4 regions of the Aeromonas jandaei genome follow, and region 3 is predicted to be linked to each of the others. Evidence: riboswitches for the same ligand, from Rfam matches in the RefSeq annotation. Region 3 holds a riboswitch; each other region holds the start of a gene.

Region 1 (7,246 bases), 520 kb from region 3:
GACCCTGCTCATCGTCACCCACGAGCTGGCCTTCGCCCGGGCGGTGGCGGATCGCATCGTCTTCATGGATGGCGGCCACATTCTGGAGCAGGCCGCCCCCCACCAATTTTTCGACAATCCGAGGAGCCAGCGTGCGCGCCAGTTCCTCGCCAAGTTTTCTTATACAAATGTCATCAAACGAAAGGAGTCAGCATGAAAAAAATCACCTCGGTTCTGCTTAGTGCCTTATTGGGACTGGGTATCGCCAGCGGCGCTGCCCATGCGGCGGACGGTTCCCTCGACAAGATCAAGGCGCGGGACAAGCTCATCGTCGGCGTATTCACCGACAAGCCGCCGTTTGGCTACGTGGACGAGAAGGGGAACTACGTCGGTTTTGACACCGATCTCGGCCGCCGCTTCGCCAAGGATCTGCTGGGGGACGAGAACAAGATCGAGTTCGTGGCGGTGGAGCCAGCCAGCCGCATCCCCTTCCTGCAGAGCGACAAGGTGGATCTGATCCTCGCCAATATGACGGTGACGCCGGAGCGGCGCGAGGTGGTGGATTTCACCAACCCGAACCTGCGAGTGGCGGTACAGGTGCTGGTGCCGGAAGGGAGTCCGGCCAAGAAGCTCGATGATCTGGCCAGCAAGACCCTGATCGTGACCACCGGCACCACGGCCGACATCTGGCTGACCCGCAACCACCCGGAGTGGAAGGTACTCAAGTTCGAGAAGAACACCGAATCTTTGCAGGCGCTGGCGCAGGGCCGTGGCGATGCCTACGCCCAGGACAACCTGGTGCTGTTCAGCTGGGCCAAGGAGAATCCGGGCTATCGGGTATTGCCCGAAAAACTGGGCTCGGAAGATCCCATCGCCCCGGCGGTGAAGAAGGGCAATATCGAGCTGCGTGACTGGGTCAATGACCGTCTCGCCAAGCTGGGTGAGGAGAAGTACCTGCTGAAACTCTATGACCAGTATGTGCGTGACAAGCTGAGCCCTGATACCGATCCGAATGATGTGATCGTCGAAGGAGGAAAATGGCAGGGTTAATGGACAAACCCTGTTTTGAAGAGTGTGTTGAGTGTGTGAAGTAAGTGAAGAGTGAGGTCTTGGTTCCGTTGGTATGCAAACCGCAAGGTTTGATTTTTCCGGGCGTCCCCTGCTAGAGAGGACGCCCTTTTTTTATGTGGCCAAGCGTGGGTTAGTGCACTTCATCCCAGGCCATCTGCCAGTGGGAGCCGATGCCCGGCTCGTACTGGGTGGCTGTGGTGGTCCACTGCTGGCAGTAGCCGCTGTAGGGGAAGGGCTTGCACTGATAGACCTTGCCATTTTTCGGCTGCTGCACCTTGGTGCCGGCGGCATAGGATTTGAGCGAGTTCGGGAAGACGAAGTCGTATTCGCCGCTGCTCTGCTCCTTGAACATCAGATCCATGGTCTGCTGAATGGTCTCGCCGCCCGCTTTCGGGGTGGCCTTGATCACCAGCTGGTGGTGACCTGCCTTGAGCCCTTCCAGCGCCATGGTAAAGGTGTGGCTGCTGTCCTTGATGTCGGCACTGCTTTCACCCTTGGCGACGCCGCCGTGGTCATAGAGGGTGTTGGTGACGGCCAGATCGCCCTGTGCGGTGACGGTGAAATCGAGGGTTGCCTTGCCGTTGTCCAGCACATAGTCGCTGGCCAGACCGCTGACGCTGATGCTGTCCACTACCGGCGGCTGCAGCTGTTGCAGATCAATCTCGACTCGCTCCAGTTTGCTGTTTCGCTTCAGATAGACGGGGTTCATACCGTAGATCGGATTGAACTGGCCATCGGCTCCTTGCTGACCGGCGCGGATCAGGCTCTGCTCGGCGTTGATCTTGCTGGCGAGGGCGTGGGCCCAGCTGTTCTTCTGGCCCTGCTCGGCGGTGGTGATGGTCAGTACGGTCTGCAGCTCGGGGCGCTCGCCGTTGGCATCGAATACCCGGGTCATCGCCTTGTCACCCACTGCGAGGTCGATGGAGGGGTAGATGGTGCCTGCCTGGCTCCACTCCAGCGGCGGCTGGCTGCCATCTTTGAACTTGGCATCGATGATGTTGTAGAAACTGTTGCTGGTGTCGCCCACTTCCCACACGCCGAGGATCACCTGATAACCGGTGCGATCCGGCAGGACACAGTTGTGGGTCACCTGCTTGGGCGGCTGCACCATGTTGCCGTCGATGACGCAGAAGGGGGTCAGGTCGAACGAGGCGCGGGTGAGCGGCTGGTTGGGGTTCCAGTCCTGCTTGGTGAGGTAGTAGCGCCAGTTGCGGGTGACGTGGTTGGCAGTGAAGGTCCAGCTGATGGCGAAGGGGCCGGGCTGTACTTCACGCTTGGCCCAGCGGTCGCTGGTCTGGATGTTCAGCTCGCTCCAGCGCGGGCTGCCCGCCGAGGCGATTTGACCATCCTGCGGGCCGGTTTGCGGGAAGCCTGATGGGCCCTCCACGCTCTGGGGCTCCCACTGCACGCCGCCACACTGGCTGTTGCCACCGGTTTTGCACAGGTAGTTGCGGCTCTCGGGCTGGCTGATGTAGCCGTGGGCCAGGGCGCTGCCGCTGGCCAGCAGGGCCAGCAGGGCCAGCATCGCCGCGATGTGATTGAGTTGGATTTTTGCTGCCATACATTCCTCTGTTCGATAGATGTGGGCAGTCAGTTGGCCGGGGAGATCCCCGATGCACACTTGCGTGTGGCAACCCCGCTATCCTGGACAAAACGTCTGTAGACCGGAGGCTTTGCGTCCCGACCTTTCGGTCAGTTTGCCAAATGACTAGATGGTTAGTGATGGGCCAAATGTTCGGCCATCACCATTGTGCACCGCATTGATTAATTATTTGAAGTTAAATGTTTAAATGCACCGTTCAACGGCACATGGATCATTCTAACTGACTGTTTTTAAATTGTTCTCTAATTTGTGAATGGCGTCGAATACCGTTGAATATGCCGATAAGGTGCATGCTGATTGCGTGTTGTCGGCGTAAAAAAACCTGCCAGCTGGGCTGGCAGGTCGGGTGACAAGGCGACACGGGTTGACGCCATCAATGACGGGCGCGCTGCTCTCCGGAGGGGGGAGATACGGGAGCCATCATTGGCGCAGTGGAGGACTCCTTGCCCAGTTTGAACACAGCAAGCCGCTCATCCAGGCTGCGGGATAGACCGGCCAGCAGTTCGCTCTCCTGCGCCAGTTGCGAGGCGGACTGGGACATCTCCAGCGCCGAGTCGTTGATGCCGCTGACGTTGCGGTTCATATCCTCGGCCACCATGCTCTGCTGCTCGGCGGCGGTGGCGATCTGGGTCGCCATGTCGCTCACATGCTGGATGTGGTTGACGATCAGGGTGAGATCCTGGCCCGCTTGCTGGGATTGATCGACGCTGCTCTCCGCCAGCTTGCGGCTGGCATCCATAGCATTGGCTGCACTGACGGCCCGTTGTTGCAGCTGGGCAATGGTGCTCTGGATCTCTTCGGTGGACTGGCGAGTGCGGCTGGCCAGTTGGCGCACCTCGTCGGCCACCACGGCAAAGCCACGGCCCTGCTCGCCGGCTCGGGCTGCCTCGATGGCGGCGTTGAGGGCCAGCAGGTTGGTCTGATCAGAGATGGCACTGATGACCGCCGTCACCTCGCCGATCTGCATGACCCCCTCTTTGAGCTGATTGACCTGTTGGGTCGCCTGTTCCACTTCGCTGGCGAGCGCCTTGATGCCGTTCACGCTGGCGTGCACATCCCGGTTGCCGAGGCCAGCCTCGCCGGTCGCCTCCTGGGTATCGCGCGCCGTGTTCTCGGCATGGCCCGCTACGTCAGAGATGGTGGTACTCATCTCGTTCATGGCGGTAGCGAGCTGGGCCAGCTGATCCCGCTGATTGGTGACCGCCTGATTGGTCTGCTCGGCGGAGGCGGCGATGCGCAGGGCGGCATCGGCCACGTTGCGGGCCCCCTGACTTGCCTCCAGCAGCGCGTGGCGGATGGCATCGAGACTCTGGTTGGTGCAGCTTGCCACCATGCCCAGCTCATCCTTGCCCTGCACCGGAATAGTGACCACCAGATCGCCCCTGGCGACCCGCTGCATGGCGTGGTTGATCTGGTTGAGCGGGGAGACGATGGAGTGGGTGATGCGCCAGCCCAGCAGCCCCATCAGCACAATGACGATGGCGGTGGCGCTGCCCATCTTCATGTATTGGGCCCAGATGGTCTGGTGGATGTCCTGCAGCAGCATACCGGTGCCGAGGATCCAGCCCCAGGGTTGATAGCCAGAGACCATGGAGAGCTTGTCAGCGGTTTCCCCAGACGGGCCGGTCCAGATGTATTGCAGGGTTCCCTGCTTGCCGCCACGGGCGATGTCGACCATCTGGAACCAGAACTGCCCTGCGGTGGCACCCGAACCCTCTCCCATGGTCTGGCCGACCAGTTCGGGCCGGATGGGATGTACCAGCATCTTGCGGCTCTCGTCGATGACGAACAAATAGTTGTTGCCATCAAAGCGCATGTTGGTCAGCAGCTTGCGCGCTTCCTGCTGCGCCTGCTCTGCCGGCAGGGTGCTGGCCAGAAACTGGATCTGGCTCATGGCCTGTCCCAGCACGGCATTGAGTCGCGCTTCCCGTTCACTCATCAGATTGCGCTGGAGTGCGTTGGCGGAGATGAGCAGCAGTGACACGAAACCGACAAACGCAACCGTGAGCAGCAAGATCAATTTGCGGCTCACGGTGATATCACCGAGCTTGAACATGACTAACCCCTCGTTATCCCGTTGATGTTATGGTGGCTCGATACAGCGGTAGCCTCTATCTCTCTTGCTGAACGTCTAATTTAACAATTCATTTACTTTCAGTGGCTTGGCGAGCCTGTTTAAATGAGCGTTTTAACATCAGTATAGTCAGCAGAGGTTACAGCCCGCTTTCGGGTAGCATGTTGAAAAGGGTTTCTTCGCACGATTTGCCGAAAAATGTGAATAGCTTGGCATTTCACCAACCAGAATAGGGGCCATCCGGAGCGCTCCTGCGACAAGAGGGAATTTATGAGTTCGATTGCCAGAGAGTATTTTGACCAGCTCAATCGCGACTATCTGCAGGTTCACAGACGCAAGGAGGATCTGTTCTGGGCCACCTATATGGGCACCAGCGACGATCAGGCCGGGTTTACCGCAGCCGAGCAGGCCTACAAGGCCTTTTGCGCCAATCCGGAGCGGTTGCCGGAACTGCGCAAGATGCACGCCCTCGCCGAAGATGAAGAGTTAAAACGGGGTCTGGCGGGCTGGATCGCCTTCTTCGAGTGCAACGTCATCGAGGATCCCGTTGCCGCCACCCTGATGGACCAGCTGGTGGCTGCTGAGGCGGATCTGTTTGCCCGCCGCAAAGGGCTGAAACTGACCCTGCTGGATGAGCAGGGCCAGCAGGTGGCTGGCAGCCTGCCCGCCGCCAGCACCTCCCTTGCCGCCAGCCCGAACGAGGCGGTGCGCCAAAGCGCCATCGCCATGTTCCACACCCTGGAGCAGTGGGTGGTCGACAACGGCTTCCTCGAGGTGGTGGCGCTGCGCAACCGCTTTGCCCGCGCCATGGGCTATCGCGACTACTTCGCCTACAAGGTGCGCAAGAACGAGCAGATGAGCCCAGATCAGCTGTTCGCCATCCTCGATGACTTCATCGCCCGCACCGACGCCCGGTTGCAGCAAAGTCTGGTCGAACTGACAGCGGCCAAAGGGGAGGCGGCCCTGTTGCCCCACAACCTGCGTTACTTCGTCAGTGGCGACGTGACCCGCCAGCTCGACCCCTATGTGCCCTTCTCGCGGGCGCTGCGGGACTGGGTCGAGAGCTTCCGTCGTCTCGGCATCCAGTATCGCGGGGCTACCCTGACCCTGGACTTGCTGACCCGGGAGGGGAAATACGAGAACGGCTTCTGTCATGGCCCGGTACCGAGCTTCTTCCAGCAGGGTGAGTGGATACCAGCGGTGGTCAACTTCACCAGCCTGGCCGCTCCGGTGCAGGTGGGCAGCGGTTGGAGTGGCCTCAATACCCTGTTCCACGAGGGAGGCCACGCCGCGCACTTTGCCAATGTTACCGGCAATGCGCCCTGCTTCTCCCAGGAGTTCCCGCCCACCTCTATGGCTTATGCCGAGACCCAGTCGATGTTCTGCGACAGCCTGCTGGACGATGCCGACTGGCTCAAACGCTATGCCAGAAATGCGGCGGGAGAGGCTGTTCCCGATGCCCTCATCAAGGAAATGATCGCCGCCCGCCAGCCGTTTCGGGCCTTCAATGAGCGCCAGATCGCGCTGGTGGCCTACTTCGAGCGGGATCTCTACGCCATGGCAGAGAGCGATCGCACTCCCGAGGCTGTGCTGGCGCTGGCCCGCAAGTGGGAGCGCAAGATCCTCGGGGTCGTGAGCCCGCGCCCGTTGCTGGCCATTCCGCACCTCCTTAATCAGGAGTCGGCCTGCGCCTATCACGGCTACCTGCTGGCGCTGATGGCGGTGGAGCAGACCCGCACTTACTTCCTCAAGCGCGATGGCTACCTTACCGACAACCCGCGCATCGGGCCGGATCTGGCTGCCCACTACTGGGGGCCGGGCAACGGCATGACTCACGATGAGACATTGCGCAGCCTGACCGGTGAAGGCTTCAGTGCCGTGCCGCTGGCCGAGGCGTGCAACCTGAGCGCCGCCGAGGCGTGGCTGCAAGCGCAAGCCTGCATGGCGGCCGCGCAGCAGCGGCCAACTGCCGGTGCGTGCTCGCCCCTCGACGCTCATATCCGGGTGGTGCACGGCGCCGAGCTCATCGCCGACAACCGCGAGTCGGAGAGTCGCATGCTGGCCGACTTCGAGGCGTGGATTGCCCGGCACTACTTTGCGGGGGATGCCGGGGAGGGGCGGAGCTGCGTGCAGTGAGCAATCTAATAGGCGTTAACTTGCTTTGATACGGCAATTGGCAGGCGGGGCAACCTTCCTGCCATTCTTTTTGCTCATTGTTTACTACTCATCGATGACCTTTTTTCCACAATTTTCACAGATGGCGTGGCGCTCAAAGCGATCCATGTTGGCCAGAAAGGGGCCGGCGGCCCAGCCGGTAATGAAGTCCTTGATAAAGGCTTTGCGCTTTTGCTCCGGTGTCAGCTGCTGGCCAAAGGATTTGTCGACCAGCACCACGACATGGTTGGTCTCGCGCTGACAGCTTGAGCAGTAGCGTTGTTCGGTGGATGAAAGCAAGGGGAGGCTCCTCGTCCGGGGGAGTGGGCGGCAGGTTGTTCGCCGCAGATATATGTCGTCTCCAT
Region 2 (7,246 bases), 1.1 Mb from region 3:
GTTGAGGTAGCCGATGCCGCCAAACTCTTTCTGGGTGTAGACGCCCCACTGCGCCAGCTCGGCGTCTGCCTTGTTGTCAAACAGGGCGGCGTTGTGGCCGACAAAGTGGTTCCAGGCACCGTGGAAGTCGTAGGTCATCAGGTTGACGTAGTCGAGGTACTGGGTGACCTGGAAGTTCTCCATGCCGCGCAGCAGATAGGCGGAAGCTGGCGAGGCGATGGTCAGCATGTACTTGCGGCCATCCTCGCTGCCCGCCGTATCCAGCTTGCTGCGCAGGGTCTGCATCATCACCTTGTAGTTGGCAAAGAGCTTGCCGCGGCACTGGTTGGAGAGCGGGAAGTCGTTGGGGTTGCCCGCATCCTTCATGGAGGTGGGATATTCATAGTCGATATCGACCCCGTCAAAACCGTACTGACGGATAAAGCTCACCGCCGACGTGGCAAGCGCATTGATGCCATCGGTGTTGACCGAGCAGTCGCCCTTGGTGGTGGCGGTGTAGAAGCCGCGCGTATCGGCCCAGCCCCCGACCGAGATCAGGGTTTTCACGTCCGGATACTGCTTCTTGAACTTCGACAGCAGGTTGAAGTGCCCCTTGTAGGCGAACTCCGGATCCATCTCGGCACCCGGCACGCCATCCCAGGTCATCTTGGTCGCCGAGTCATCCACCTTGATGGTGTGGCTCTGCTCGTCCACCGCCGCGAAGGCGTAGTTGATGTGGGTGATCTTGCTCCACGGAATGTCGCTCACCAGATAGGCGGGCAGGCCATTCTTGCCGGTGCGCCACGAGGTGAAGTAGCCGATGACCCGGCGGGCATGGTCATCCCCCATGCACTCGTAGCCATCAGAACGATAGATCTGACGGATATCGCAGGAGAGGTTGCCACCGGATGGTGGCAGCGCGGCCTCCTCGACAGTGACGTTCACTGCCGCCGACTCGCCGACCAGATTGGTCTTGTCGGTAGCAACCAGCTTGAGGGCGGCACTGCCCTTGGCATCGGGTGTCCAGTTGACCTGCCAGGGGGCGGCATTGTCTTCCCCTACCTTCTTGCCATCGACAAACAGCTCGACTTTGGCCACATCGTTGTTGGCATCGGTGACATTGCCGCTCACCGCCACGCTGCGACCGAGCGTTACTTTGGCACCGCTGGCCGGGCTGCTGATGCTCACCTTGGGCGCCTCTGGCGCCACCACGGCAGCAACGTTGAAGCTCGAATCAGCCTCGCTCAGTACCTTGCCATCCTTATCCAGCGCCCGCGCTTTCAGGGCGTGCGCCCCAACGCCCGCAGCACTCCAGCTGGCGCCCCAGGGCGAGGCGCTGGCCGTGGCAGCAAGCTTGCCGTCGATAAGGTATTCCACCCGAACCAGCGCCGTCACCGGGCCACTCAGGGTCACCGCCAGCGCAACGCTGGCACCTTCGTTGAAGCTGGCACCGGCAGCCGGAGAGCTGACGGCCACGCCGAGCGCCGGTGGCGGCACTTCACCGCCGTAGAGCTTCCAGGCATCCGCCCAGACCACCCCGACACCGGGTTCATAGTGATAGGGTGATGCCCCGCACCAACCCGAGTAGGGGAACTCTTTGCATTCATATAGAGCGCCGGCATTGCTGACGATGTCACCGGCTTTATAGGCAGTACCGGCCTTGTAGGCGGGATAGGCTGCCTGCGCCCAGGCGGGCATGGCAGCGATGGCCACCAGCACGGCAAGCCGGCTGGGCCTCAGGAACTGTTGCATATTGTTATCTTCCTTGTTTTGTCTTGGCATTGGTGACCAAGGCAAAGCACAAGCGCAACCTGCGTGAAGGGAGGGAGACTACCGGCCATGGACTCGCCGCACACTGCCTCTTCACCCGGGGAAACCCCGCTATCTGGATCATCATCTGATCGGAAGACCGGAGGTATTGCGTCCCGGCATTTCAACCGGTTTGCCCTTTACCTGGGTTCCGTGAGGAACAAGCCGAGTATAGAAAGCATGCAGCCGAGTCTCAATCTTCATTCTCGGAGAAAAATATGTGGTTGCCAGCGGGATCACACTTTCCCACCACACCAACCGGTAAGTGTTTTATCAGTAATTTCAGAATGTTAGCCAAGTCAAAAAACGCCAACCTGCGCTCATTTGTATCCCGGTAATGTGCGTTGGCTCACTGGTACGAGATGCCGAAAATGTGACAATGCGCGCCCCTGGTCAGCGACCAGGACTATGGAAACACTGGCAAAAATAAAAAAGGAACACTTATGAAAGGTACTCGCACCCTGCTGTCTCTGGCCGTGGGGCTGGCCCTCGCTGCCCCCGGCGCCCACGCAGCCTTCGTCTGCCCCTCCGATCCGGCGCAACTCACCCCCATTCCGACCATTCAGGGAACAGGCTCAGGGAGCCAGTTCGCGACCGACACCGTGACCGATAAAAACGGCAACATCACGGGAAAAATCAGTCCGGGTACCTTCATGGTGCGCGGTGTCGTCACCACCCTCGGCCAGAGCCTGACCAAAGGCTTCTATCTGACTGATCCGGCGGGAGATGGCAACCCGGCCACCTCCGATGGCATCTTTGTCTATCTCAATGACAGCAAACTTGCGACCAACTACCCGGCCCTCAAGCCGGGGGCTGAAGTCTGCCTCGAAGCCAGGGTCGAGGAGTACTACGGCGGCACCCAGCTCAAACCCACTTTCGAGGCCAACAAAGCCCGCCTGCAGGTCACAGCACAGGGGTTGACGGTGCCGACCAGCGTATTGCAGGTCAATGAAGGGGAGACGCTGGCGCAGGCACTCAATCGCCACGAAGGGATGCGGGTACGGCTCGACAGCAGCAGCGATCTCCACCTGACCCGCAACTACGGCTTCGACTACAAGGTTTATCGCAACAACGTCGAGCTCTCCCACAAGGCGCCGCTGCTCAAGCCGACCCAGCTCCATATTGCCAGCAGCCCGGAAGCGGTCGCTCTGGCTGCCAAAAATGGCAGCAACCGGCTGGTGGTCGAGTCTGATTACAAGGCACCGGATGGCGTACTGCCCTGGTTCCCGGGCTGGGATGCCGATCAGGGCTATCTGCGTATCGGTGATCAACTGACCGGGCTGGAGGGCGTCATTGTCTACAACAAGGATGCCTTCCGTCTGGTGGTACCCAGCGATGTCACCCTGAGCACCGGCGCCCTGCTGCGTACACCGGAAGATGACCGCCAGCCGGCACCCGCCCGGGCCACTGGCAGCGATCTGCGGATTGGCAGCTTCAACGTGCTCAACTACTTCACCAGCCACTCCAGCATTGGCGGCGCGCTCAACGTGCTGTGCAAAGATCAGGCGGATGCCGACAACGCCAAAGGGTGCAACCGCGGCGCCAAGAGCCTGGCCGACTTCGAGAAGCAGCGCACCAAGATCGTCAACGCCATCACCGAGATGGATGCCGACCTGCTCGGCCTGATGGAGATGGAGAACAACGGCTTTGGCGACAACTCCGCCATCAACAATCTGGTGACCCGCCTCAACGAGCAACAGAAGGATGCGAGCAAGCGCTACGCCTATGTCCGCCTGCCAGCAAGCCTCCTCACCAGCGAGAAATTCTTCGGTGGCGACGCCATCATGGTGGCCATGATCTATCGTCCGGCCCTGCTCACCCCGGCCAGCGAGGCCAATGTCATCCGCATGCCGGAGCAGCGCTATACCACGAGTGGCGTGGCCAAAACTGCCGGCCAGCGCGATTCACTGGTACAGAGCTTTACCGTAGCTGGCAGCAAGGATCCGCTGACGCTGGTGGTCAACCACCTCAAGTCCAAGGGCTCGGGCTGCTATGAAAACGGCGATGGCAAGACAGAACCGGCCGACCTGCAGGGCAAGTGTACCGAGTTCCGGGTGAGTGCGGCCAAGGTGCTGGGTGAAGCGGTCAGCAAGCTGCCGGGACAGGTGCTGCTGGTGGGCGACTTCAACTCCTACGCCAAAGAAGACCCGATCCGGGTACTGACCGACTACAACCCGGCCACCAGCGAGCGGAAGATCATATCGGCCTCTCACACCTTTATCGGCGACCAGTCCTATGAACAGCTCGGTCGCGAGGTGACTCGCAACTATGGCCTGATCGATCTCAACGTCAAGTTCAACAAGGAGAAAGCCATCTCCTACAGCTATGACAGTGAACTCGGTACCCTCGACTATGCCCTTGCCAATCCGGCGCTGGCCAGCAAGGTGGCGAACGTGGCCGACTGGCACATCAACTCCTTCGAGAGCAGCCTGTTCGAGTACGGCAACCAGTACACCGGCCCCCTGCTGAAATCGGATAATCCGTTCAGCGCCTCCGACCACGACCCCATCATCGTCGATCTGAAAATGAAGGGTGATGCCGTCAAACCGGACCACGGCTCAAGTGGCGGTGGTGCACTGGGGCTCGGCCTGCTGGCCCTGCTGCCGCTGGCCTGGCGCCGTCGGCGCTAACCGGCAACCTGCTTGAAAGTAGCCAAAAGCCCGCGATACCCGCGGGCTTTTCAGTTTTGGCCATTTGATTTGCAAATGAAAGGCTGGAAAGTATGGGGAAAATAAATGCCTGAGAAAACAAAAAGGCCACCGCAATGCGGTGGCCTTTTCGACTTTCTTTACGAAAGATGGTGGAGCTACGCGGGATCGAACCGCGGACCTCTTGCATGCCATGCAAGCGCTCTCCCAGCTGAGCTATAACCCCGATGTGTGTGAATGACTGATGTCACTCTGAATTTGGTGGAGCTACGCGGGATCGAACCGCGGACCTCTTGCATGCCATGCAAGCGCTCTCCCAGCTGAGCTATAACCCCAAATTCGGCACTGAATGAATGGTTCTGGCGGCCATTCATCCTCAATAATGGTGGAGCTACGCGGGATCGAACCGCGGACCTCTTGCATGCCATGCAAGCGCTCTCCCAGCTGAGCTATAACCCCACAAAGGTCGGCCTGGGTGATACACACCGCACTGCCCTGGGTACTTCATTTCAATCAGGAACCTGGTGGAGCTACGCGGGATCGAACCGCGGACCTCTTGCATGCCATGCAAGCGCTCTCCCAGCTGAGCTATAACCCCTTTGATTCCAGATTGTTCGAGGAGAATTTGGTGGAGCTACGCGGGATCGAACCGCGGACCTCTTGCATGCCATGCAAGCGCTCTCCCAGCTGAGCTATAACCCCAACTCACCTCGGCGCTGACGAAGTTATCTCCGGCAACGGAGGCGCATGATAGGCATCACCCGCTTCAGTGTCAACCCTAAAATCACCCCGATTGGCGCGTTTAATCAAAATTGCAGCAAGTCGTTGTTTTTATCGACTAAATGCCGCAATCCGGCCATTTAACCGGCACTTTGGCGTGCTGCTCGCAACACCACAGCCTCGGCCGCCACTCACCCAGTCATGACGACAGGAGAAGCCGCACTACGAGATGGCAAGGCAGAAGCGCCCAGCAGGAGGCGGTTCAAGAAAGCCTTTCCATAAAGAGGATTGAATTTGAAAACCCTTTCCATGATTTATGTAAATTTACAACACACAAAGTTGATCTGGCTCACAAATAGCCATAGGATCAAACCGTGACCCAGGTCACACAAAGCAATAAACCAACAGAGATATGAGGTGAAACCATGTTCGAGAATCTGGCAGTTCTGTTCCACCTGCGCGGTGCAACCAGAAAAAGCGGCGTAGTCGAGAAAGATACCTACGCTCCGTCCACCCGTGAATACTACTTCCGCTACGGCAAGTAATTGCTGAAAGCCTTTCACGGAAAACGTAATAAAACTACAACACACATCATCACACAGCCCTCTCGAGGCGCTGTCCTGTCCGGGCCAGATGTTCCACGGCCAAACCTGAACTCCACCAAACAAGAATGGGGCCCGCAGGCCCCATCTTTTATTGCTTCGGCTTAATGCCGGATCACAGCTTGATCCAGGCATCACTCCACGCGGTTCCCTTGCCCGGCTCATAAGCCCAGGCGGCACCGGCGCACCAGCCGGTGTAGGGGTGCGGTTTGCACTCGTAGCTGGCACCGCCGTTGCTGACCCGCTCGCCCGCCTTGTAGGGAGTCCCCTCTTTATAGGCCGGATAGTCAGGCGGCGTTACGCCCCCCTCCTCTCCTTTCACCAGCAGGCTATGGGTGGTGCTGCGGCTCAGATTACCTTCATCTGTGACCGTCAGTTTGATCTCCAGCCTGGTATCGCTGGCCGGCTTGGGCAGGGTCAACTCCAGCGTCACCTGATCCAGCGCAGGCGCAGAGGCACCGGCCGGGATAGTCCAGGCATAAGTGAGCGGCTTGCCTTCCGGATCGCTGGAGTGCTGGCCGGAGAGGGTCACCTTGCTGCCACCTTCGGCCTGCGCCGGGCCGGTGATATTGGCCACCGGCGGCAGGTTGGTGCCACCGCCGTTATCCTCGATCACCACCTCCGGATAGAAGTGCTGAACACAGCGGCTGTAATCTCCCTCCTTGAAGGCGCTGAAACGGGTCTGGTAACCCACCAGCTTGCACGCGTAACTCTTGCCGCCGTTGGGGTTCTCTGCCACATAGCTCCAGTCCTGCTCCCAGTAGATGGGCAGGGCACCGGCGCCCTTGTCGTCAAACACCTTCATGTTCTTGCAACCCAGCACCTCGTCGGATGGCACCGCCACCCCGAGGTAGTTGGCAAACTCGCGGTAGTAGTTGATGCGGTTCTGGGACTGGGCGTGCTCGACCGGGCCACCGCACTCCACCCCACCGTTGATGATCTGGGTGGTGACCCCGAAGCCCGGCACCAGACCGTTCTGCTTGTCATGGTCATTCGGCTGCCAGGTGCCATCGATGACATGGAGCATGGAGGGCTTGGGCGGCTGCGGATAGGTATAGAAGAACACCGCGCTGGCCAGGTTCAGCCAGGTGTCGGCCACCAGATCGGGACGGTCGAGCAGGGTGCGCACCGTACCGAACATCGCCTCGGAGAAGGGGCCGTAGTTGTAGTTGTAGGAGAGCTGTTTGGCGCCGCGACCAAAGTAGCTCTTGAACTCGCCATTGTCGAAAGTACCGCACGGCCACTGCTGACCCTGCCACACATCGGGACGGCACTCTGCGTTGTAACCGCCGCGCATGGTCTCATTCCATCCCATCTCGCGCACGTAGACCAGCGCCTGACGCCACTCGGCTTCCGGGCGCCAGTTTTCATGGCCACCAGTCTCCTGGGCGAAGTGGGCGAACATGGTTGCCAACGTCTTGCGGCAGATGGCATCGGCATCGCGGCCGTCGCTGTAGTCGCTGCACAGGGCCGGGAACTTGGCCGCCG
Region 3 (7,246 bases):
TCGACATGATAGTGCTGGATTACTTCTCGGCCCCCATCCTCTCCAAGGAGCAGGACGTCAAGATCCGCGCCCTCACCCCCTTTATCGATTCAACCCCGCTCTATCTCTGCTTTGGCAAACAGAGAGCAGAGCTGCTGCCCGCCTACAACAAGGCGCTGCAGCAGATGCTGGACGAGGGCGTGCTGGATCGCATCTATATGCGCTATCTCGGGGAGGATTACCGGACGCTGCGGGGCAAGCAGGAGAAATTGAAACCGGCGCAGTGACGGTCAGCTGGAACGAGCCTGCAAAAACATGTTCTTGTCGTTGAGCTGCAGATATTCGGTGAGATCGTCGTAGGCGAGCGGACGACTGAGCAGATAACCCTGGGTAAAGGCACACCCCTTCTGGCAGAGGAAGTTGAGCTGCTCGCGAGTCTCCACCCCTTCGATCACCACCTGCATCCCGAGGTTGTGCACTATGTTGATGATGCCGTCCAGCAGCATCCGATCCTGCTCGTTGAAGGGAATATGGCGCACGAAAGATCGGTCGATTTTGACCAGATCGACCGGGAATGTGCGCAGATAGTTGAGCGCCGAGTAGCCGGTGCCAAAGTCATCGATGGCCAGCTTGCAGCCCGCCTCGCGCAGGGCATCGATCCGCACCCTGTGCTGATCGCTGCTCTCCATCAGCAGAGATTCGGTAATTTCGATGACGATGTCGGCAGGATCGAGCTCAAAATGGTGGATCACCTTGAGCCACTCGCTCGCTTCCGGATCTATGGTCTGGAACTCCATGGTGGAGCGGTTGATCGACATCTGCAGCTCCGGAAAACCGGAGCGCTGCAAACGCGCCAGATCCCGACACGACTGCCACAGCACCAATGACCCCAGCCCCTGGATCAGCCCCGCCTCCTCCGCCAGTGGAATGAACTCGGCCGGTGAAACCTGTCCCCACTGGGGATGATACCAGCGAACCAGCGCCTCCAGCTTGGCCACCCTCCCGCTGCGGTTGTCCCAGATGGGCTGGTAGGCCATGGTCAGCTGCTCCTGCTTGATCGCCTCCGCCAGATCCTGCTGCATCTGGTGACGCTGGCGCACCTCTTCGCGCATGGAGGAGCAGTAGGTGCCGATCAGCCGTCCCTGCCGTTTGGCAGCAAACAGCGCCTGCTCGGCGTTGCGCAGCAGCTCGTCGCTCTCGCTGCCATCGATGGGGCAGAGGGTCATCCCCACCGTCGCCGTCACGTAGAGGTGCTGGTTGGCCAGCATGAAGGGGCGGGCAAAGCTGCCGATCACCTGCTTGGCAAACACCTCTGCCTGACGGCGGGTCACTATGCCCGGCACCAGAAAGGCAAACTCGTCACCACCGATGCGGGCCACCAGATCCTCGGTGCGCACCCGGCTCACCAGCCGATCCGACACCTCCCGCAGCAGGGCGTCACCGGCATGGTGATCCATGCTGTTGTTGACCGCCTTGAAGTTGTTGAGGTCGAGCACCATCAGGGCGAAGCGTTCGCCCCGCTCGCAGAAACGACCGAGACAGCGGCCAAACAGCCAGCGGTTGGGCAGGCTGGTCAGGTTGTCATAGTTGGCCTGTGCCGCGATCTTCTGTTCGGCGAGCTTGGTCTGGGAAAGATCGCTGAAAATGGCGATATATTGCTGAATCTTGCCCCCTTCGCGCAGGGTGCTGATCATCAGCTGCTGCGGGTAGAGCTTGCCGTTCTTGCGCTTGTTCCACACCTCGCCGCGCCATACCCCCACCCGCTCCAGCGCGTGGTACATGTCGGCATAGAAGGTCTGATCGTGCAGGCCGGACTTGAGGATGCTGGGGCGCTGGCCACACACCTCCTCGCTGCTGTAGCCGGTGATCTGCTCGAACGCCGGGTTGACCGAGATGATGCGGCTGTCGTCATCACACACCAGGATCGCCTCGGAGAGGTTGTCATAGACCCGGTGGGAGAGCTTGAGCTGCTCGGCGTGGCGCTTGAGGGGATCGATATTCTCCAGCAGCACCATCAGATAATCCGGCTGCTGTAGCGCATCGCGAATAAGGGTTACCGTCACCCGCCCCCACAGCACTTCCCCGCCCTTACAGAAGTAGCGCTTCTCCTGAGTGAAGCTGCTGCGCTCGCCACGATAGAGCTGCTCGTAGTATTCGGCGCTGCGCATCCAGTCTTCGGGATGGTTGATGTCGGAGATGGTGCGATGGAGCAGCTCGTCGAGCGGGTATCCCAGCATCTTTTCGATGGCCGGGTTGGCCCACAGGATTCGCCCGGCAAGATCCAGCTTGCCGATCCCGACCGGCGCATGGGAGAGCATGCTCTGCAGCATATGGGGCGAATCGGGCAGCGGCTGCTGCGCGCGCTGCAGCAGGAGGGCCAGCTCGCGGCCAGCCAGCGGCCCCAGCAGCTTGAGCAACCCCATCACCTTGCCCATGTTGGCCTGCGGCTGGCGATAGAGCAGGCTGCAGATACCGATGGGCTCGCCATCGGCATTCTTGAGCACAATGCCGGCATAGGCCTGTGGCTGCCACTCCTGCGCAAGGGGCACATAGGGGAAGAGCTGGAGCAGACGGTCGCTGAACCAGGCTTCTCCCTCATGCCAGGTGATGGCATCGGGCGAGCCGGTTAGCGGCAGTTGCAGGGATTCGGGTTCAAGACAGGAGGGATAAGCGGCCTGCGCCCTGAACTGGGCAGCGTTTGGTTCCCATGTTGCGATCAGGACGACATCAGCCATCACAACCGCGGCGATTTCACTCACAAAGGTATCGAAATATCCCTGACCACTCGAATGAGCCAGACTGGAGATGATTTGATAGACGGAATCGAGTGCTCGCCTCATGGCAAGGGGCTTTCTCTCCTTGAAGATGTAGAACACGACTCTACTTAAGAGGCGCGGGCAGTGCAAACATGCATTCAGCAAGATATTAAAAAGGCATGAAAAAAGGACCAAAAGGTCCCTTTTTATGGCAAAAATCACGCCTTGATCCCACTATGCCGCAAAAGCGTATCTGCTTGAAGCTCACCGCTACGGCGGGGATAAAGGTTATGCCGCAATCCCGCTATGGCGCAGCAGCGCATCGACCTTTGGCTCCCGGCCACGGAAAGCACGGAACAGCTCCATCGGCTCCTTCGAGCCCCCTTTCTCCAGAATGTTCTGCAGGAAGGATTGGCCGGTCGCCGGGTTGAAGATCCCCTCCTCCTCGAAACGGGAGAAGGCATCGGCAGAGAGCACTTCCGCCCACTTGTAGCTGTAGTAGCCCGCCGCATAACCGCCGGCAAAGATGTGGGAGAAGCTGTGTTGGAAGCGATTGAACGCAGGCGGCGTCATCACCGCCACCTGGCTGCGCACCTCTCCCAGCAGCGCCGGGATCTGATCCGGTTTGGCCGGGTCAAACTCCTGATGGAGGCGGAAGTCGAACAGAGCGAACTCCAGCTGACGCAGCATCTGCATGGCGGCCTGGAAGTTGCGGGCAGTCAGCATCTTCTCCAGCAGATCGGCAGGCAGCGGCTCGCCGGTCTCGTAATGGCCGGAGATAAAGGCCAGCGCCTCCGACTCCCAGCACCAGTTCTCGAGGAACTGGCTAGGCAGCTCCACCGCATCCCAGGCCACGCCGTTGATACCGGCCACGCCAGCCACGTCGATCCGGGTCAGCATATGGTGAATGCCGTGACCGAATTCGTGGAACAGAGTGACCACTTCGTCATGGGTAAAGAGCGCAGGCTTGCCATCCACCGGGCCGTTGAAGTTGCAGGTCAGGTAGGCGACCGGCTTTTGCAGCGACCCATCCTGACGGTAGCGACGACCCAGGCAGACATCCATCCAGGCACCGCCCCGCTTGTGCTCGCGAGCATAGAGGTCGAGATAGAAGCTGCCGCGCAGCTCATCCTCGCTATCGAAGATGTCGTAGAAGCGCACATCCGGATGCCAGGTGTCGATGCCGAGGCGCTCGCGCACCTTCATGCCGAACACCCGCTTGACCACTTCGAACAACCCTTTCACCACCTTGTTGGCGGGGAAGTAGGGGCGCAGTTGCTCGTCGGAGATGGAGAATTTGTGCTGCTTGAGCTTCTCGGCGTAGTAGGCAATATCCCAAGCCGCCAGCTCGCTCTGGCCATGTTGTTCGGCGGCGAAGGCGCGGATCTCTTCCAGCTCGGCTTTGCCTTGCGGCAGGGATTTGGCCGCCAGATCGGTGAGGAAATCCACCACCTGACTGGTCTTGTCGGCCATCTTGGTCGCCAGCGACAGCTCGGCATAGTTGGCAAAGCCCAGCAACCTGGCGAGCTCGCTGCGCAGGGTGAGCAGCTCGGTCATGATGGCGGAGTTGTCCCACTTGCCAGCATTGGGCCCCTGATCGGAGGCGCGCGTGGTGAAGGCCTCATACATCTCGGCGCGCAGTTCGCGGTTGTCGGCATACATCATCACCGGCAGGTAGGAGGGAATATCCAGCGTGAACAGCCAGCCCTCTTTACCCTTGAACTCGGCCATCTGACGAGCCGCCGCCAGCACGCTCTCCGGCAGACCGGCCAGCTCGGCTTCATCGGCCACCAGCTTGTGCCAGCCTTGGGTCGCATCCAGCACGTTGTTGCTGAAGCGGGAAGCCAGCTCGGAGAGGCGGGCCTGAATTTCGCCGTAGCGCTGCTGCGCCTCGGCGGGCAGACCGATACCGGAGAGACGGAAATCGCGCAGGGTGTTCTGGATCTCCTTGCGCTGGGCGCCGCCAAGCCGCGGGAAATCATCGCTCTCGGAGAGCGCCAGATAGGCTTGATAGAGCCCTTCATGTTGACCGACATAGGTCTGGAATTCGGAGAGCAGCGGCAGACAGGCATCGTGGGCCGCGCGCAGTGGTTCGCTGTTGAGCACGGAGTTGAGGTGGCTGACCGGTGACCAGATCCGCGCCAGACGGTCGTTGACCTCTTCCAGCGGGGCGATCAGGCTGTCCCAGGTGTGGGGCTCGGTGTGCGCCAGCACATCCTTGATCTTCTGTTTGCAATCGGCGATGGCCTGCGTCACGGCGGGCTGTACATGATCAGGCTGGATCTGGCTGAAAGGTGGCAGCGAATCCATTGACAGCAAAGGGTTATTCATCCCGGTTACCTCTTGTTTGGTCTTGAACAGACCGCTTTAGCAGCTCTTCATGGTTCTCTAACATGTGGCCAAGTCACGCAATAATCAAGCTTCAATCCGCCTGTCAGCACTGTTTTCCCCTCTTTGTGAGCTCAAACACCTCTCTGCCAGATACTGGATGGCAACAGCATGAATAATCGGTACTTTTTTGCTCTTTTTGCGGCTTTTTCAACTCTCGAAGCGCAAGGCGGCAGACCAAATCCAATCGACAAATGAGTAGGTCACAGCGGCCTATCACCGGCTCTTTCCATGCTTGGAAAATAACTAACCAACAAGTTAATAACCAAAACAAATCATACACATACATTGATTAATTTGTTTTTAAGTGCATATCATAAGCAGCCTGTTACTCAGGTCACTTGATTCTCTGTGCCGCACGGAGAACGGGTGAAAAAGGCAAAGTGACCCGAAAGGGCACGACGCAAAGCCACCGGTCTAAGGGAGATTTCCTATGACAGCGGGGCTGCCCCCGGGAGCGTTCGGCCATAGCTGGACGCTCCGTTTGTACTGTATGGAGATATCAAGATGAACAAATTGAAGTTATCCCTGCTGGGCTGTCTGCTCGGCATGGGCGCCCCCATGGCGCAGGCCGCCTCGGCCGGCCAGGCCATGGTCAATCCCCAGTCCGGTGTCGTGGTGGGTTACTGGCACAACTGGTGCGGTGGCTCTGGCTATCAGGGCGGTACCGCCCCCTGCGTCAAGCTCGACCAGGTCAATCCGCAATACAACGTGGTCGATGTCTCCTTCATGAAGGTGTACGGCAGCGATCCCATCCCCACCTTCAAGCTCGACCCGGCCACCGGCATGAGCGAGAGCCAGTTTATCGAGCAGATTGCCCTGCTGAACAGCCAGGGCCGCTCCGTGCTGCTGGCGCTGGGCGGTGCCGATGCCCATATCGAGCTGCGTACCGGTCAGGAGCAGGCCTTCGCCGACGAGATCATCCGTCTGGTGGAGACCTATGGCTTCGACGGTCTGGACATCGATCTGGAGCAGTCCGCCATCACTGCCGCCAACAACCAGACCGTGATCCCGGCAGCCCTGCGGCTGGTCAAGGATCACTACCGCGCACAGGGGAAAAACTTCCTCATCACCATGGCGCCCGAGTTCCCCTACCTGACCGCCAGCGGTCTCTATACCCCCTATCTGCGGGCGCTGGAAGGCTACTACGACTGGATCAATCCCCAGTTCTACAACCAGGGTGGCGACGGCATCTGGATCGACGGGGTAGGCTGGATCGCCCAGAACAACGATGCCCTGAAAGAAGAGTTCATCTACTACATGGCGGACTCGCTGATCAACGGCAGCCGCGGCTACTACAAGATCCCCCACGACAAGCTGGTATTCGGCATTCCGACCAATATCGATGCGGCCGCCACCGGTTACGTCAAGAATCCGCAGGATCTGTTCGATGCTTTCAACAAGCTGAAGAGCCAGGGTCAGCCCCTGCGCGGCGTGATGACCTGGTCCATCAACTGGGACATGGGTCGTAACGCGGCCGGTCAGGCCTACAACGAAGCCTTCATCAAGAGCTACGGCCCCTTCATCCACGATCAGAACATCACCCCGCCGGACGAGAACGGCAAGCCGGTGTTCAGCGGCCTGAGCGATGCCCGCGTCAAGCACGGCACCCGCTTTGACCCGCTGGCCGGCGTCAGCGCCAATGACAAGGAAGATGGCGATCTGACCGGCCAGATCCAGGTAGAAGGGAGCGTCGATACCCAGCGCATCGGTCTCTATCCCCTCACCTACAAGGTGAGCGACAGCGACAACCAGACTACCGAGCAGGTTCGCACCGTCGAGGTCTACAGCATGAAGCCGGTCTTTACCGGTATTGCGGACACCACTATCGAGCTCGGCACGCCGTTCAACGTCATGACCGGCGTCAGCGCCCACGATGAGGAAGATGGCGATCTGACCGCCAACATTCAGGTCAGCGGCAACGTCGACAGCAGCAAGGTCGGCCGCTACACCCTCACCTATCTGGTGAGCGATAGCGCAGGCCAGCGTGTCACCCAGCAGCGCAACGTGACCGTCAGGGAGCAGGGCGCCATCTGTCAGAACAGCTGGGATGCCAAAAAGACCTACGTCGGCGGCGACATCGTCAGCCATAACGGCAAGAGCTGGCGCGCCGAGTGGTGCAC
Region 4 (7,246 bases), 1.0 Mb from region 3:
TGTCGGTGAAGGAGCTGGAGATGCTGGCGGCCCGCTTCGTCGGGTCGAGCCGGGTCAAGCGCGCCTTTGGCCGCTTTGCCGGTGAGCATGGCGGCACGCTGGCACCGCAGATGCAGGCGTCGGCCGAACTGATTGCTCACACCGAACGGCTGCTGGCCGGGGTATTTGGCACCTCGTCGGCGCGGCTGGTGCTCGCCTCTGCCCTGCAGGGGCGCAACATGCAGCTCGAGGAGATCGCCACCATAGTGGACGAGGCCTCCGACGTATTCCGCTTCAACCGTGGTCTGCTGCAAGGGGCGATCGAGCATATCGGGCAGGGGATCTCGGTGGTGGACAGGGAGCTCAAGCTGGTGGCGTGGAACCGGCGCTACATCGAGCTGTTCCACTATCCGCCCGGGCTTATCCAGGCGGGGCGCCCCATCGAGGAGATCATCCGCTACAACGCTCTGCAGGGGCTGTGCGGCCCCGGCGATATCGAGGAGCATGTGGCGCGCCGGGTCGCGTTTATGAAACGGGGCAGTGCCCATATCTCGGCGCGGGAGCGCCCCGATGGCCGGGTGATCGAGATGCAGGGCAATCCCATGCCGGCCGGTGGTTTCGTCATGACCTTTACCGATATCACGCCGTTCCGTGATGCCGAACGGGTGTTGCGCGAAGCCAACGAACATCTGGAGGCGCGGGTTGCGGAGCGTACTCGCGAGCTCTCCGAACTCAACCGCCAGCTGCTGCTGGTCAACCAGCAGGTGGAGCGGGCCAATCAATCCAAGAGCCGTTTTCTGGCGGCGGTCAGCCACGATCTGACCCAGCCCCTCAACGCGGCCAAGCTCTTTACCTCCTCCCTGCTGGAGATGCTGCCGGCCGAAGAGGAGCCTGCCCGGATCGCCCGTCATATCGACGATGCGCTGGGAGCGACCGAGGATCTCATCAGCGATCTGCTCGATATCTCGCGCCTTGAGGCGGGCAAGTTCAAAGCCAAGAAACTCGACTTCGCCCTGCACGAGCTGTTCGACAACCTGAAGGCGGAGTTCGGGGTGCTGGCGCAGGCGGGGGGGATCCACTTTTCGGTGGTGGAGAGCAAGCTGGCGGTGCACAGCGATGTGCGCCTGCTGCGGCGGGTGCTGCAAAACTTCCTTACCAACGCGTTTCGCTACAACCCGGGCGGTCGGGTGCTACTCGGCTGCCGCAGGCTGGGGGGCAAGATCCGCATCGAGGTGTGGGACAACGGCCCCGGCATTCCGCAAGACAAGCAGGAGGCGATCTTCGACGAGTTCTCCCGCCTCGATCACTCCCGTACCGCCAGGGAGCAGGGGCTGGGTCTGGGGCTCGCCATTGCCCGCGGCATCTCGCTGGTGCTGGGCCATCAGCTCACATTGCAGAGCTGGCCGGGCAAGGGATCGGTCTTTGCGGTGACCCTCAATCTGGCCACCCGGCGGGTGGCTGCCCATCCGGTCGCCGCGCCCGCTCTGCGTGACAGCCAGCTGGAGGGGGTCAGGGTGCTTTGCATCGACAACGAGCGGGATATTCTGGCGGCGATGAGTTCGCTGCTTGGCCGCTGGGGCTGCGAGGTGCGTTGTGCCGTCGATCTGGCCGAGGCCGAGGCGCTGGTGGCGGAGGGGTTTGTGCCGAGACTGGTGCTCTCGGACTATCACCTCGACGACGGCAAGACCGGGCTGGAGGCCATTGCCGCGCTGCAGCAGGCTTGTGGTGACGAGCCGGGTGGGATCATCATCAGCGCTGATCGCAAGAGCGAGTTGCAGGCGCAGATCCGCGAGCGGGGATACGGCTACATCAGCAAGCCGGTCAAACCGCTCAAGCTGCGCGCTCTGATGAACAGCTTGTTGTTGCCGGTGCAGTGAGCCAGCTCACAAAATTAATCAAATGATGGAGGGAGGGGAGTGGCGCGAAAGGGGGAGGGATAGAGGCTGATGTCGGAATAATCCTCACCATATCGAGCCAGTTCCCCGGAAATGAGTCCCATCACCTGTCATTTTTACTAGGTAGCACTTCGCAAATCGCCCCCCTATAGTCGAGGGGCGATTTTTCTTGTCGCGAATGAAGTGTGTTAAGGGCAAACCGGTCGAAAGGCCGGGACGCAAAGCTTCCGGTCTAAGGGTCAGCAGTACCTAAGATAGCGGGGCCACCACAGGTTGTTGCGCTCCTTTTGCCAAGGAGGAGCACTGCTGTCTGCGTTACCTGTCAGGCGCGTCGCCCTTTTCGTTGCAAACAATAACGAAATAGGGAAATACAACAAATGCCAAGTCCAAAACCTACCTTGCTGGCCCTTGCGGTCGGTCTTTTCTGTACCTCTGCTGCTTACGCGGCTGCGCCCGGCAAACCCACCATCGGCTGGGGCCCCACCAAGTTCGCCATTGTCGAAGTCGATCAGGCGGCAACCTCCTACAACAATCTGGTCAAGGTGAAAGATGCCGCCGATGTGGAGGTAAGCTGGAACCTCTGGAGCGGTGACGTTGGCCAGACCGCCAAGGTGCTGCTCGATGGCAAGGAGGTGTGGTCAGGCCCCTCCGCCGCGGCAGGCACCGCCAAATTCAAGGTGAACAAGGGGGGCCGCTACCAGATGCAGGTAGCCCTCTGCAATGCCGACGGCTGCACCCTCTCCGACAAGAAGGAGATAGTGGTCGCCGATACCGATGGCAGCCACCTTGCACCGCTAAAGGCTGCGCTGCAGGAGAACAACAAGCCCTACGCCAACAAGTCCGGCAAGGTGGTCGGCACCTACTACGTGGAGTGGGGCGTCTACGGGCGCAAGTTCACCGTGGACAAGATCCCGGCCCAGAACCTGACCCACATTCTCTACGGTTTTACCCCCATCTGTGGCGGGGATGGCATCAATGACAGCCTCAAGGAGATCGAAGGGAGCTTCCAGGCGCTGCAGCGTGCCTGTGCCGGTCGGGCCGACTTCAAGGTGGCGATCCACGATCCCTGGGCTGCCGTCCAGATGCCACAAAGCGGCCTGACCGCCTATGACGAGCCCTACAAGGGCAACTTCGGCGCCCTGATGGCGCTCAAGCAGGCCTACCCCGATCTCAAGATCCTCCCCTCCGTCGGCGGCTGGACCCTCTCCGATCCCTTCTACTTCCTCGGCGACAAGAGCAAGCGCGATACCTTCGTCGCCTCGGTCAAAGAGTTCCTGCAGACCTGGAAATTCTTCGATGGCGTGGACATCGACTGGGAGTATCCGGGTGGACAGGGCGCCAACCCGAAACTGGGCAGCCCGAGCGATGGCGCAACCTATGTGACCCTGATGAAGGAGCTGCGCGCCATGCTCGACGAGCTGGAGTCGCAGACTGGTCGCAAGTATGAGCTCACCTCCGCGGTTGGTGCCGGTTACGACAAGATTGAAGATGTCGATTACCGCGCGGCCCAGCAGTACATGAGCCACATCTTCATGATGACCTACGACTACAACGGCGCATGGAGCAACACCGAGCTGGGTCACCAGACCAACCTCTATGCGGCGAGCTGGGATCCCAACACCAAGTACACCACCGACAAGGCGGTCAACCTGATGCTGGCGCAGGGGGTTGACCCCGGCAAGCTGGTGGTCGGTGCCGCCATGTATGGCCGTGGCTGGACTGGCGTGAGCGGTTATCAGGGCAACAACCCCTTCACCGGCAAGGCGACCGGCAAGGTGAAAGGCACCTGGGAAGATGGCGTGGTCGATTACCGCGACATCGTCAACAACCGCATGGGCAGCGGCTGGGAGAAGAGCTACGACGAGGTGGCCGAGGCCCCCTATCTGTTCAAGGCGTCGACCGGCGATCTCATCACCTATGACAACGACCGCTCGGTCAAGGCCAAGGGGCAGTATGTGCTGGCCAACAAGCTGGGTGGCCTCTTCTCCTGGGAGATTGATGCCGACAACGGCGACATCCTCAATGCCATGCACGAGGGGCTGGGTCATGGCGAGGGAACCACTCCGCCAGCCAACAAGCCGCCGGTGGCCAACGCGGGCAGCGATCTGAGTGTCACCGGCCCGACCGAGGTGACGCTGAACGGCTCCGCGTCCCACGACCCGGAAAATGGCGCCCTCACCTATAGCTGGAAGCAGGTCTCCGGCCCGCAGGCAGCCCTGCTGGATGCCACTCAGGCCAAGGCCCGGGTTGTACTAGATGCGGTGTCCGCCGACATCAATCTGGTGTTCGAGCTGGCCGTGACTGACGACCATAACCTCACCGCCCGCGATCAGGTGGTTGTCACCAACAAGGCGCCGCAGCCCAACCTGCCGCCACTGGTGAGCCTGCCGGCTACCGCTTCCGTGGAGTCTGGCAAGCAGGTGACCCTCAAGGCGACCGCATCTGACCCAAACGGTGATCCGCTCACCTATCAGTGGACGGTACCTGCCGGTCTCACCGCCAGCGGTCAGAACAGTGCCACCCTGGTGGTCACCGGTCCGAACGTTACCAGCGATACCGCCTATGACCTGAGCCTCACCGTCTCCGACGGCGCGCTGGATGCCAGTGCCGCCACCCGGCTGACGGTCAAGCCGGTCAGCGGTGGTGGCGGTTGCTCGGCCACCGATCCGGATGCCGCCAACTGGCCTGCCTGGCAGGCGAGCAAGGTCTACAACGGCGGTGACAAGGTGAGCCACAACCAGCTGGTGTGGCAGGCCAAGTACTGGACTCAGGGCAACGAACCGAGCCGCACTGCCGATCAGTGGACGCTGGTGAGCAAGGTGCAACTGGGGTGGGATGCCAATGTCGCCTATAACGGTGGCGACCTGACCAACCACAATGGTCGCCAGTGGAAGGCCCAGTACTGGACCCGCGGTGATGAGCCCGGCAAGGCTGCGGTCTGGCAGGATGTCGGCGCCGCCAGCTGCAAGTAACACCTCCCGCTTGATGACAGGGGCATGGCGACATGCCCCTCCTTCCCGGTAGCCATCAACACGAGAAAATAAATGACTACAACATACATGACCCCGATAGCCGGCCTCATTATGGCGACGCTGGCGGCAGCCCCTTTGTCTGCTGGCAGCACGCCCCTGATATTCAATGACACGACCCCGCAAAGCGATCTGGCGGGCAGTCTGGCTGCCAGAGTGCAGTTTGCCCAGAGCCAGATCCTGCCGTCCCACCCCAAAGAGGGGGATCGCCAACCCATCCTGACCAGCCTGCGCAAGAGCCTGCTGCTGGTGCAACCGCTCCAGGCCGACGGGGTGACCCCCATGACGGTGGAGGCCCGCGACGGCAGCGGCAAGCTGCTTGGCTCCCTGACCTTGTCGCCGCCCTCGGCACTGCCCGAGACGGTCTACCACATCGCGGGGGTTCCCGAAGGCGGGGTGAGCTTTGTCCCGGAGAGCGGCAGCACTGCCATCATCAGCAGCAGTGCTGATTTGGCCAAACTGAGCGACAAGAGCGGCGCCTTCCTCAAGGAGCGGCTGACTGGTCGCGCGCTGGTGGAGATCCAAACCGCCGACGGCCGCTGGGTTCGGGATATCTACCTGCCCGTGAGCCCGGAGCTGGAGGGCAAGATGGTGCGCTTGCGCTCCAGTGCAGGCTACAACTCGACGATCTTCTATGGCGAGCGGCAGGTGACGATCTCCCGTGGCCAGACCCTGCAGTTCAAGTTTGCCAAGGGGCAGTGGTTCCGTGAGGGGGAGCTGGAGAACAACCGCATCACCTATGCCCCGGATACCTGGAGTGGCGAGCTGCCTGCCGGGTGGATCCTGCCCGGACTGACCCTCTCCGTGCGACAGGGCAATCTCAGTGGTGAACTGCGTGATATCAAAGTCGGCGCTCCCGGCGAGCTGCTGCTGCATACCATCGACATCGGCATGCTTACCACGCCACGGGATCGCTTTGCCTTTGCCAATGACAAGGAGGCCCATCGCGAATACTTCCAGACCATCCCGGCCAGCCGCTTGATCGTCAGTCAGTACGCGCCGCTCTCCCTGCCTGAGGTGATGCTACCCAACGGCACCTTGCTGACCGATTTTGACCCGAGCGAGGGGGGTTGGCATGGCGGCACCATGCGTCAGCGCATCGGCAAGGAGCTTATCTCCCACGGCATCGACAATGCCAACTACGGCATCAACAGCAGTGCCGGTGAAGGGGAGGGGAGCCATCCCTTTGTGGTGGCCCAACTGACGGCGCACAACAGCCGCGGCAAATATGCCAATGGGGTTCAGGTGCACGGTGGTTCCGGTGGTGGTGGCATCGTCACCCTCGATAGCTCCCTTGGCAACGAGTTCAGCCACGAAGTGGGCCATAACTTCGGCCTTGGCCACTATGTGGATGGCTTCCGTGGCTCGGTTCACCGCAGTGCCGATCAGCTCAACTCCAGCTGGGGCTGGGACAGTGACAAACACCGTTTCATCCCCAACTTCTCGCCGACCCGCACCAATGAGGATGCCTGTCTGGATGGCCAGTGCCAGCCACCGTTCGATGGCCGCAAGTTTGGCTACGATGCGATGGCGGGCGGCAGCCCTCTCTCCGGCGCCAACCGTTTCACCCTCTATACCCCCAATTCGGCCGCCATCATCCAGCGCTTCCTGGAGAGCAAGGCGGTGTTCGATGCCAACTCGGCCACCGGCTTTAGCAAGTGGAACAGTGCGACGGCCAGGATGGAGCCCTATCAGCACACAATCGAGGGGATCGAGAAGGTCGATGCTCCCATGGATGCCCTGAGCGAGGCCGGACTGAGTGCCCTGCTGGCGGATTACGGCTTGGTCAGGGTCGCCATGTGGGACGGTCGCTGGACTCGTGATATCCGGGTGCCGGTTGCCTCTGCGGACAACCGTGGGCGCAGTCTGACCATCGATCACGGGGCCGGTTACAACAGTCGCCTCTTTATCAACGGCAAGGAAATTGTGGTGAACCGGGGCTTCAAGAAGAGCTTCACCTCGGATGGCCAGAGCTGGGTGGAGGTCTCCCCCATCGATACCAAGGTTGCGCGCAAGCCCGAGCAGTTCGGAGTGCCGGTGACCACTCTGGTGGGCTATTACGACCCGCAGGGGAGCCTGCCCAGCTACATCTATCCGGCGCTGCACGGCGCCTACGGCTTCACCTATCCGGATGACAGCAGCACCCTGTCCGGCAGTGACTGCCAGTTGCAGGTGGAGACTCGCGATGGTCTGCAGCGCTTCAGGCTGGCCAATCACCGGGCGGCCAGCAGCGTCATGAACAAGTTCCACATCAACCTGCCCACCGCCAGCGAGCCCGGCCGCGCCACCATCCAGTGCCGTGGCCAGACACTGGTACAGCAGAGCTTGCTGCCACCGCAGCAG

What was found. A riboswitch is a leader RNA that binds a small molecule or an ion and turns the genes downstream of it on or off. The one in region 3 is predicted to bind cyclic di-GMP.
Region 1: another riboswitch for cyclic di-GMP. It lies ahead of gbpA (N-acetylglucosamine-binding protein GbpA); the one in region 3 lies ahead of WE862_RS04355 (immunoglobulin-like domain-containing protein).
Region 2: another riboswitch for cyclic di-GMP. It lies ahead of WE862_RS20575 (glycosyl hydrolase family 18 protein); the one in region 3 lies ahead of WE862_RS04355 (immunoglobulin-like domain-containing protein).
Region 4: another riboswitch for cyclic di-GMP. It lies ahead of WE862_RS20620 (glycosyl hydrolase family 18 protein); the one in region 3 lies ahead of WE862_RS04355 (immunoglobulin-like domain-containing protein).

The regions. Positions count from the first base shown of each region.
Region 1 covers NZ_CP149571.1:1,405,870-1,413,115, forward strand. Annotated here, with positions in the region: gene WE862_RS06830 (amino acid ABC transporter ATP-binding protein) at 1-196, shown strand, start outside; gene WE862_RS06835 (transporter substrate-binding domain-containing protein) at 193-1,029, shown strand; gene gbpA (N-acetylglucosamine-binding protein GbpA) at 1,181-2,611, opposite strand; cyclic di-GMP riboswitch class I at 2,677-2,762, opposite strand; gene WE862_RS06845 (methyl-accepting chemotaxis protein) at 3,027-4,709, opposite strand; gene WE862_RS06850 (M3 family metallopeptidase) at 4,998-6,863, shown strand; gene WE862_RS06855 (hypothetical protein) at 6,948-7,181, opposite strand.
Region 2 covers NZ_CP149571.1:4,378,215-4,385,460, forward strand. Annotated here, with positions in the region: gene WE862_RS20575 (glycosyl hydrolase family 18 protein) at 1-1,731, opposite strand, end outside; cyclic di-GMP riboswitch class I at 1,848-1,936, opposite strand; gene WE862_RS20580 (ExeM/NucH family extracellular endonuclease) at 2,232-4,418, shown strand; tRNA gene WE862_RS20585 (tRNA-Ala) at 4,587-4,662, opposite strand; tRNA gene WE862_RS20590 (tRNA-Ala) at 4,696-4,771, opposite strand; tRNA gene WE862_RS20595 (tRNA-Ala) at 4,820-4,895, opposite strand; tRNA gene WE862_RS20600 (tRNA-Ala) at 4,959-5,034, opposite strand; tRNA gene WE862_RS20605 (tRNA-Ala) at 5,063-5,138, opposite strand; gene WE862_RS20610 (glycoside hydrolase family 19 protein) at 5,874-7,246, opposite strand, start outside.
Region 3 covers NZ_CP149571.1:881,243-888,488, reverse strand. Annotated here, with positions in the region: gene WE862_RS04370 (substrate-binding periplasmic protein) at 1-266, shown strand, start outside; gene WE862_RS04365 (putative bifunctional diguanylate cyclase/phosphodiesterase) at 270-2,819, opposite strand; gene prlC (oligopeptidase A) at 3,024-5,066, opposite strand; cyclic di-GMP riboswitch class I at 5,491-5,576, shown strand; gene WE862_RS04355 (immunoglobulin-like domain-containing protein) at 5,631-7,246, shown strand, end outside.
Region 4 covers NZ_CP149571.1:4,386,741-4,393,986, reverse strand. Annotated here, with positions in the region: partial or broken gene WE862_RS20625 (NahK/ErcS family hybrid sensor histidine kinase/response regulator) at 1-1,856, shown strand, start outside; cyclic di-GMP riboswitch class I at 2,058-2,145, shown strand; gene WE862_RS20620 (glycosyl hydrolase family 18 protein) at 2,252-4,846, shown strand; gene WE862_RS20615 (M66 family metalloprotease) at 4,919-7,246, shown strand, end outside.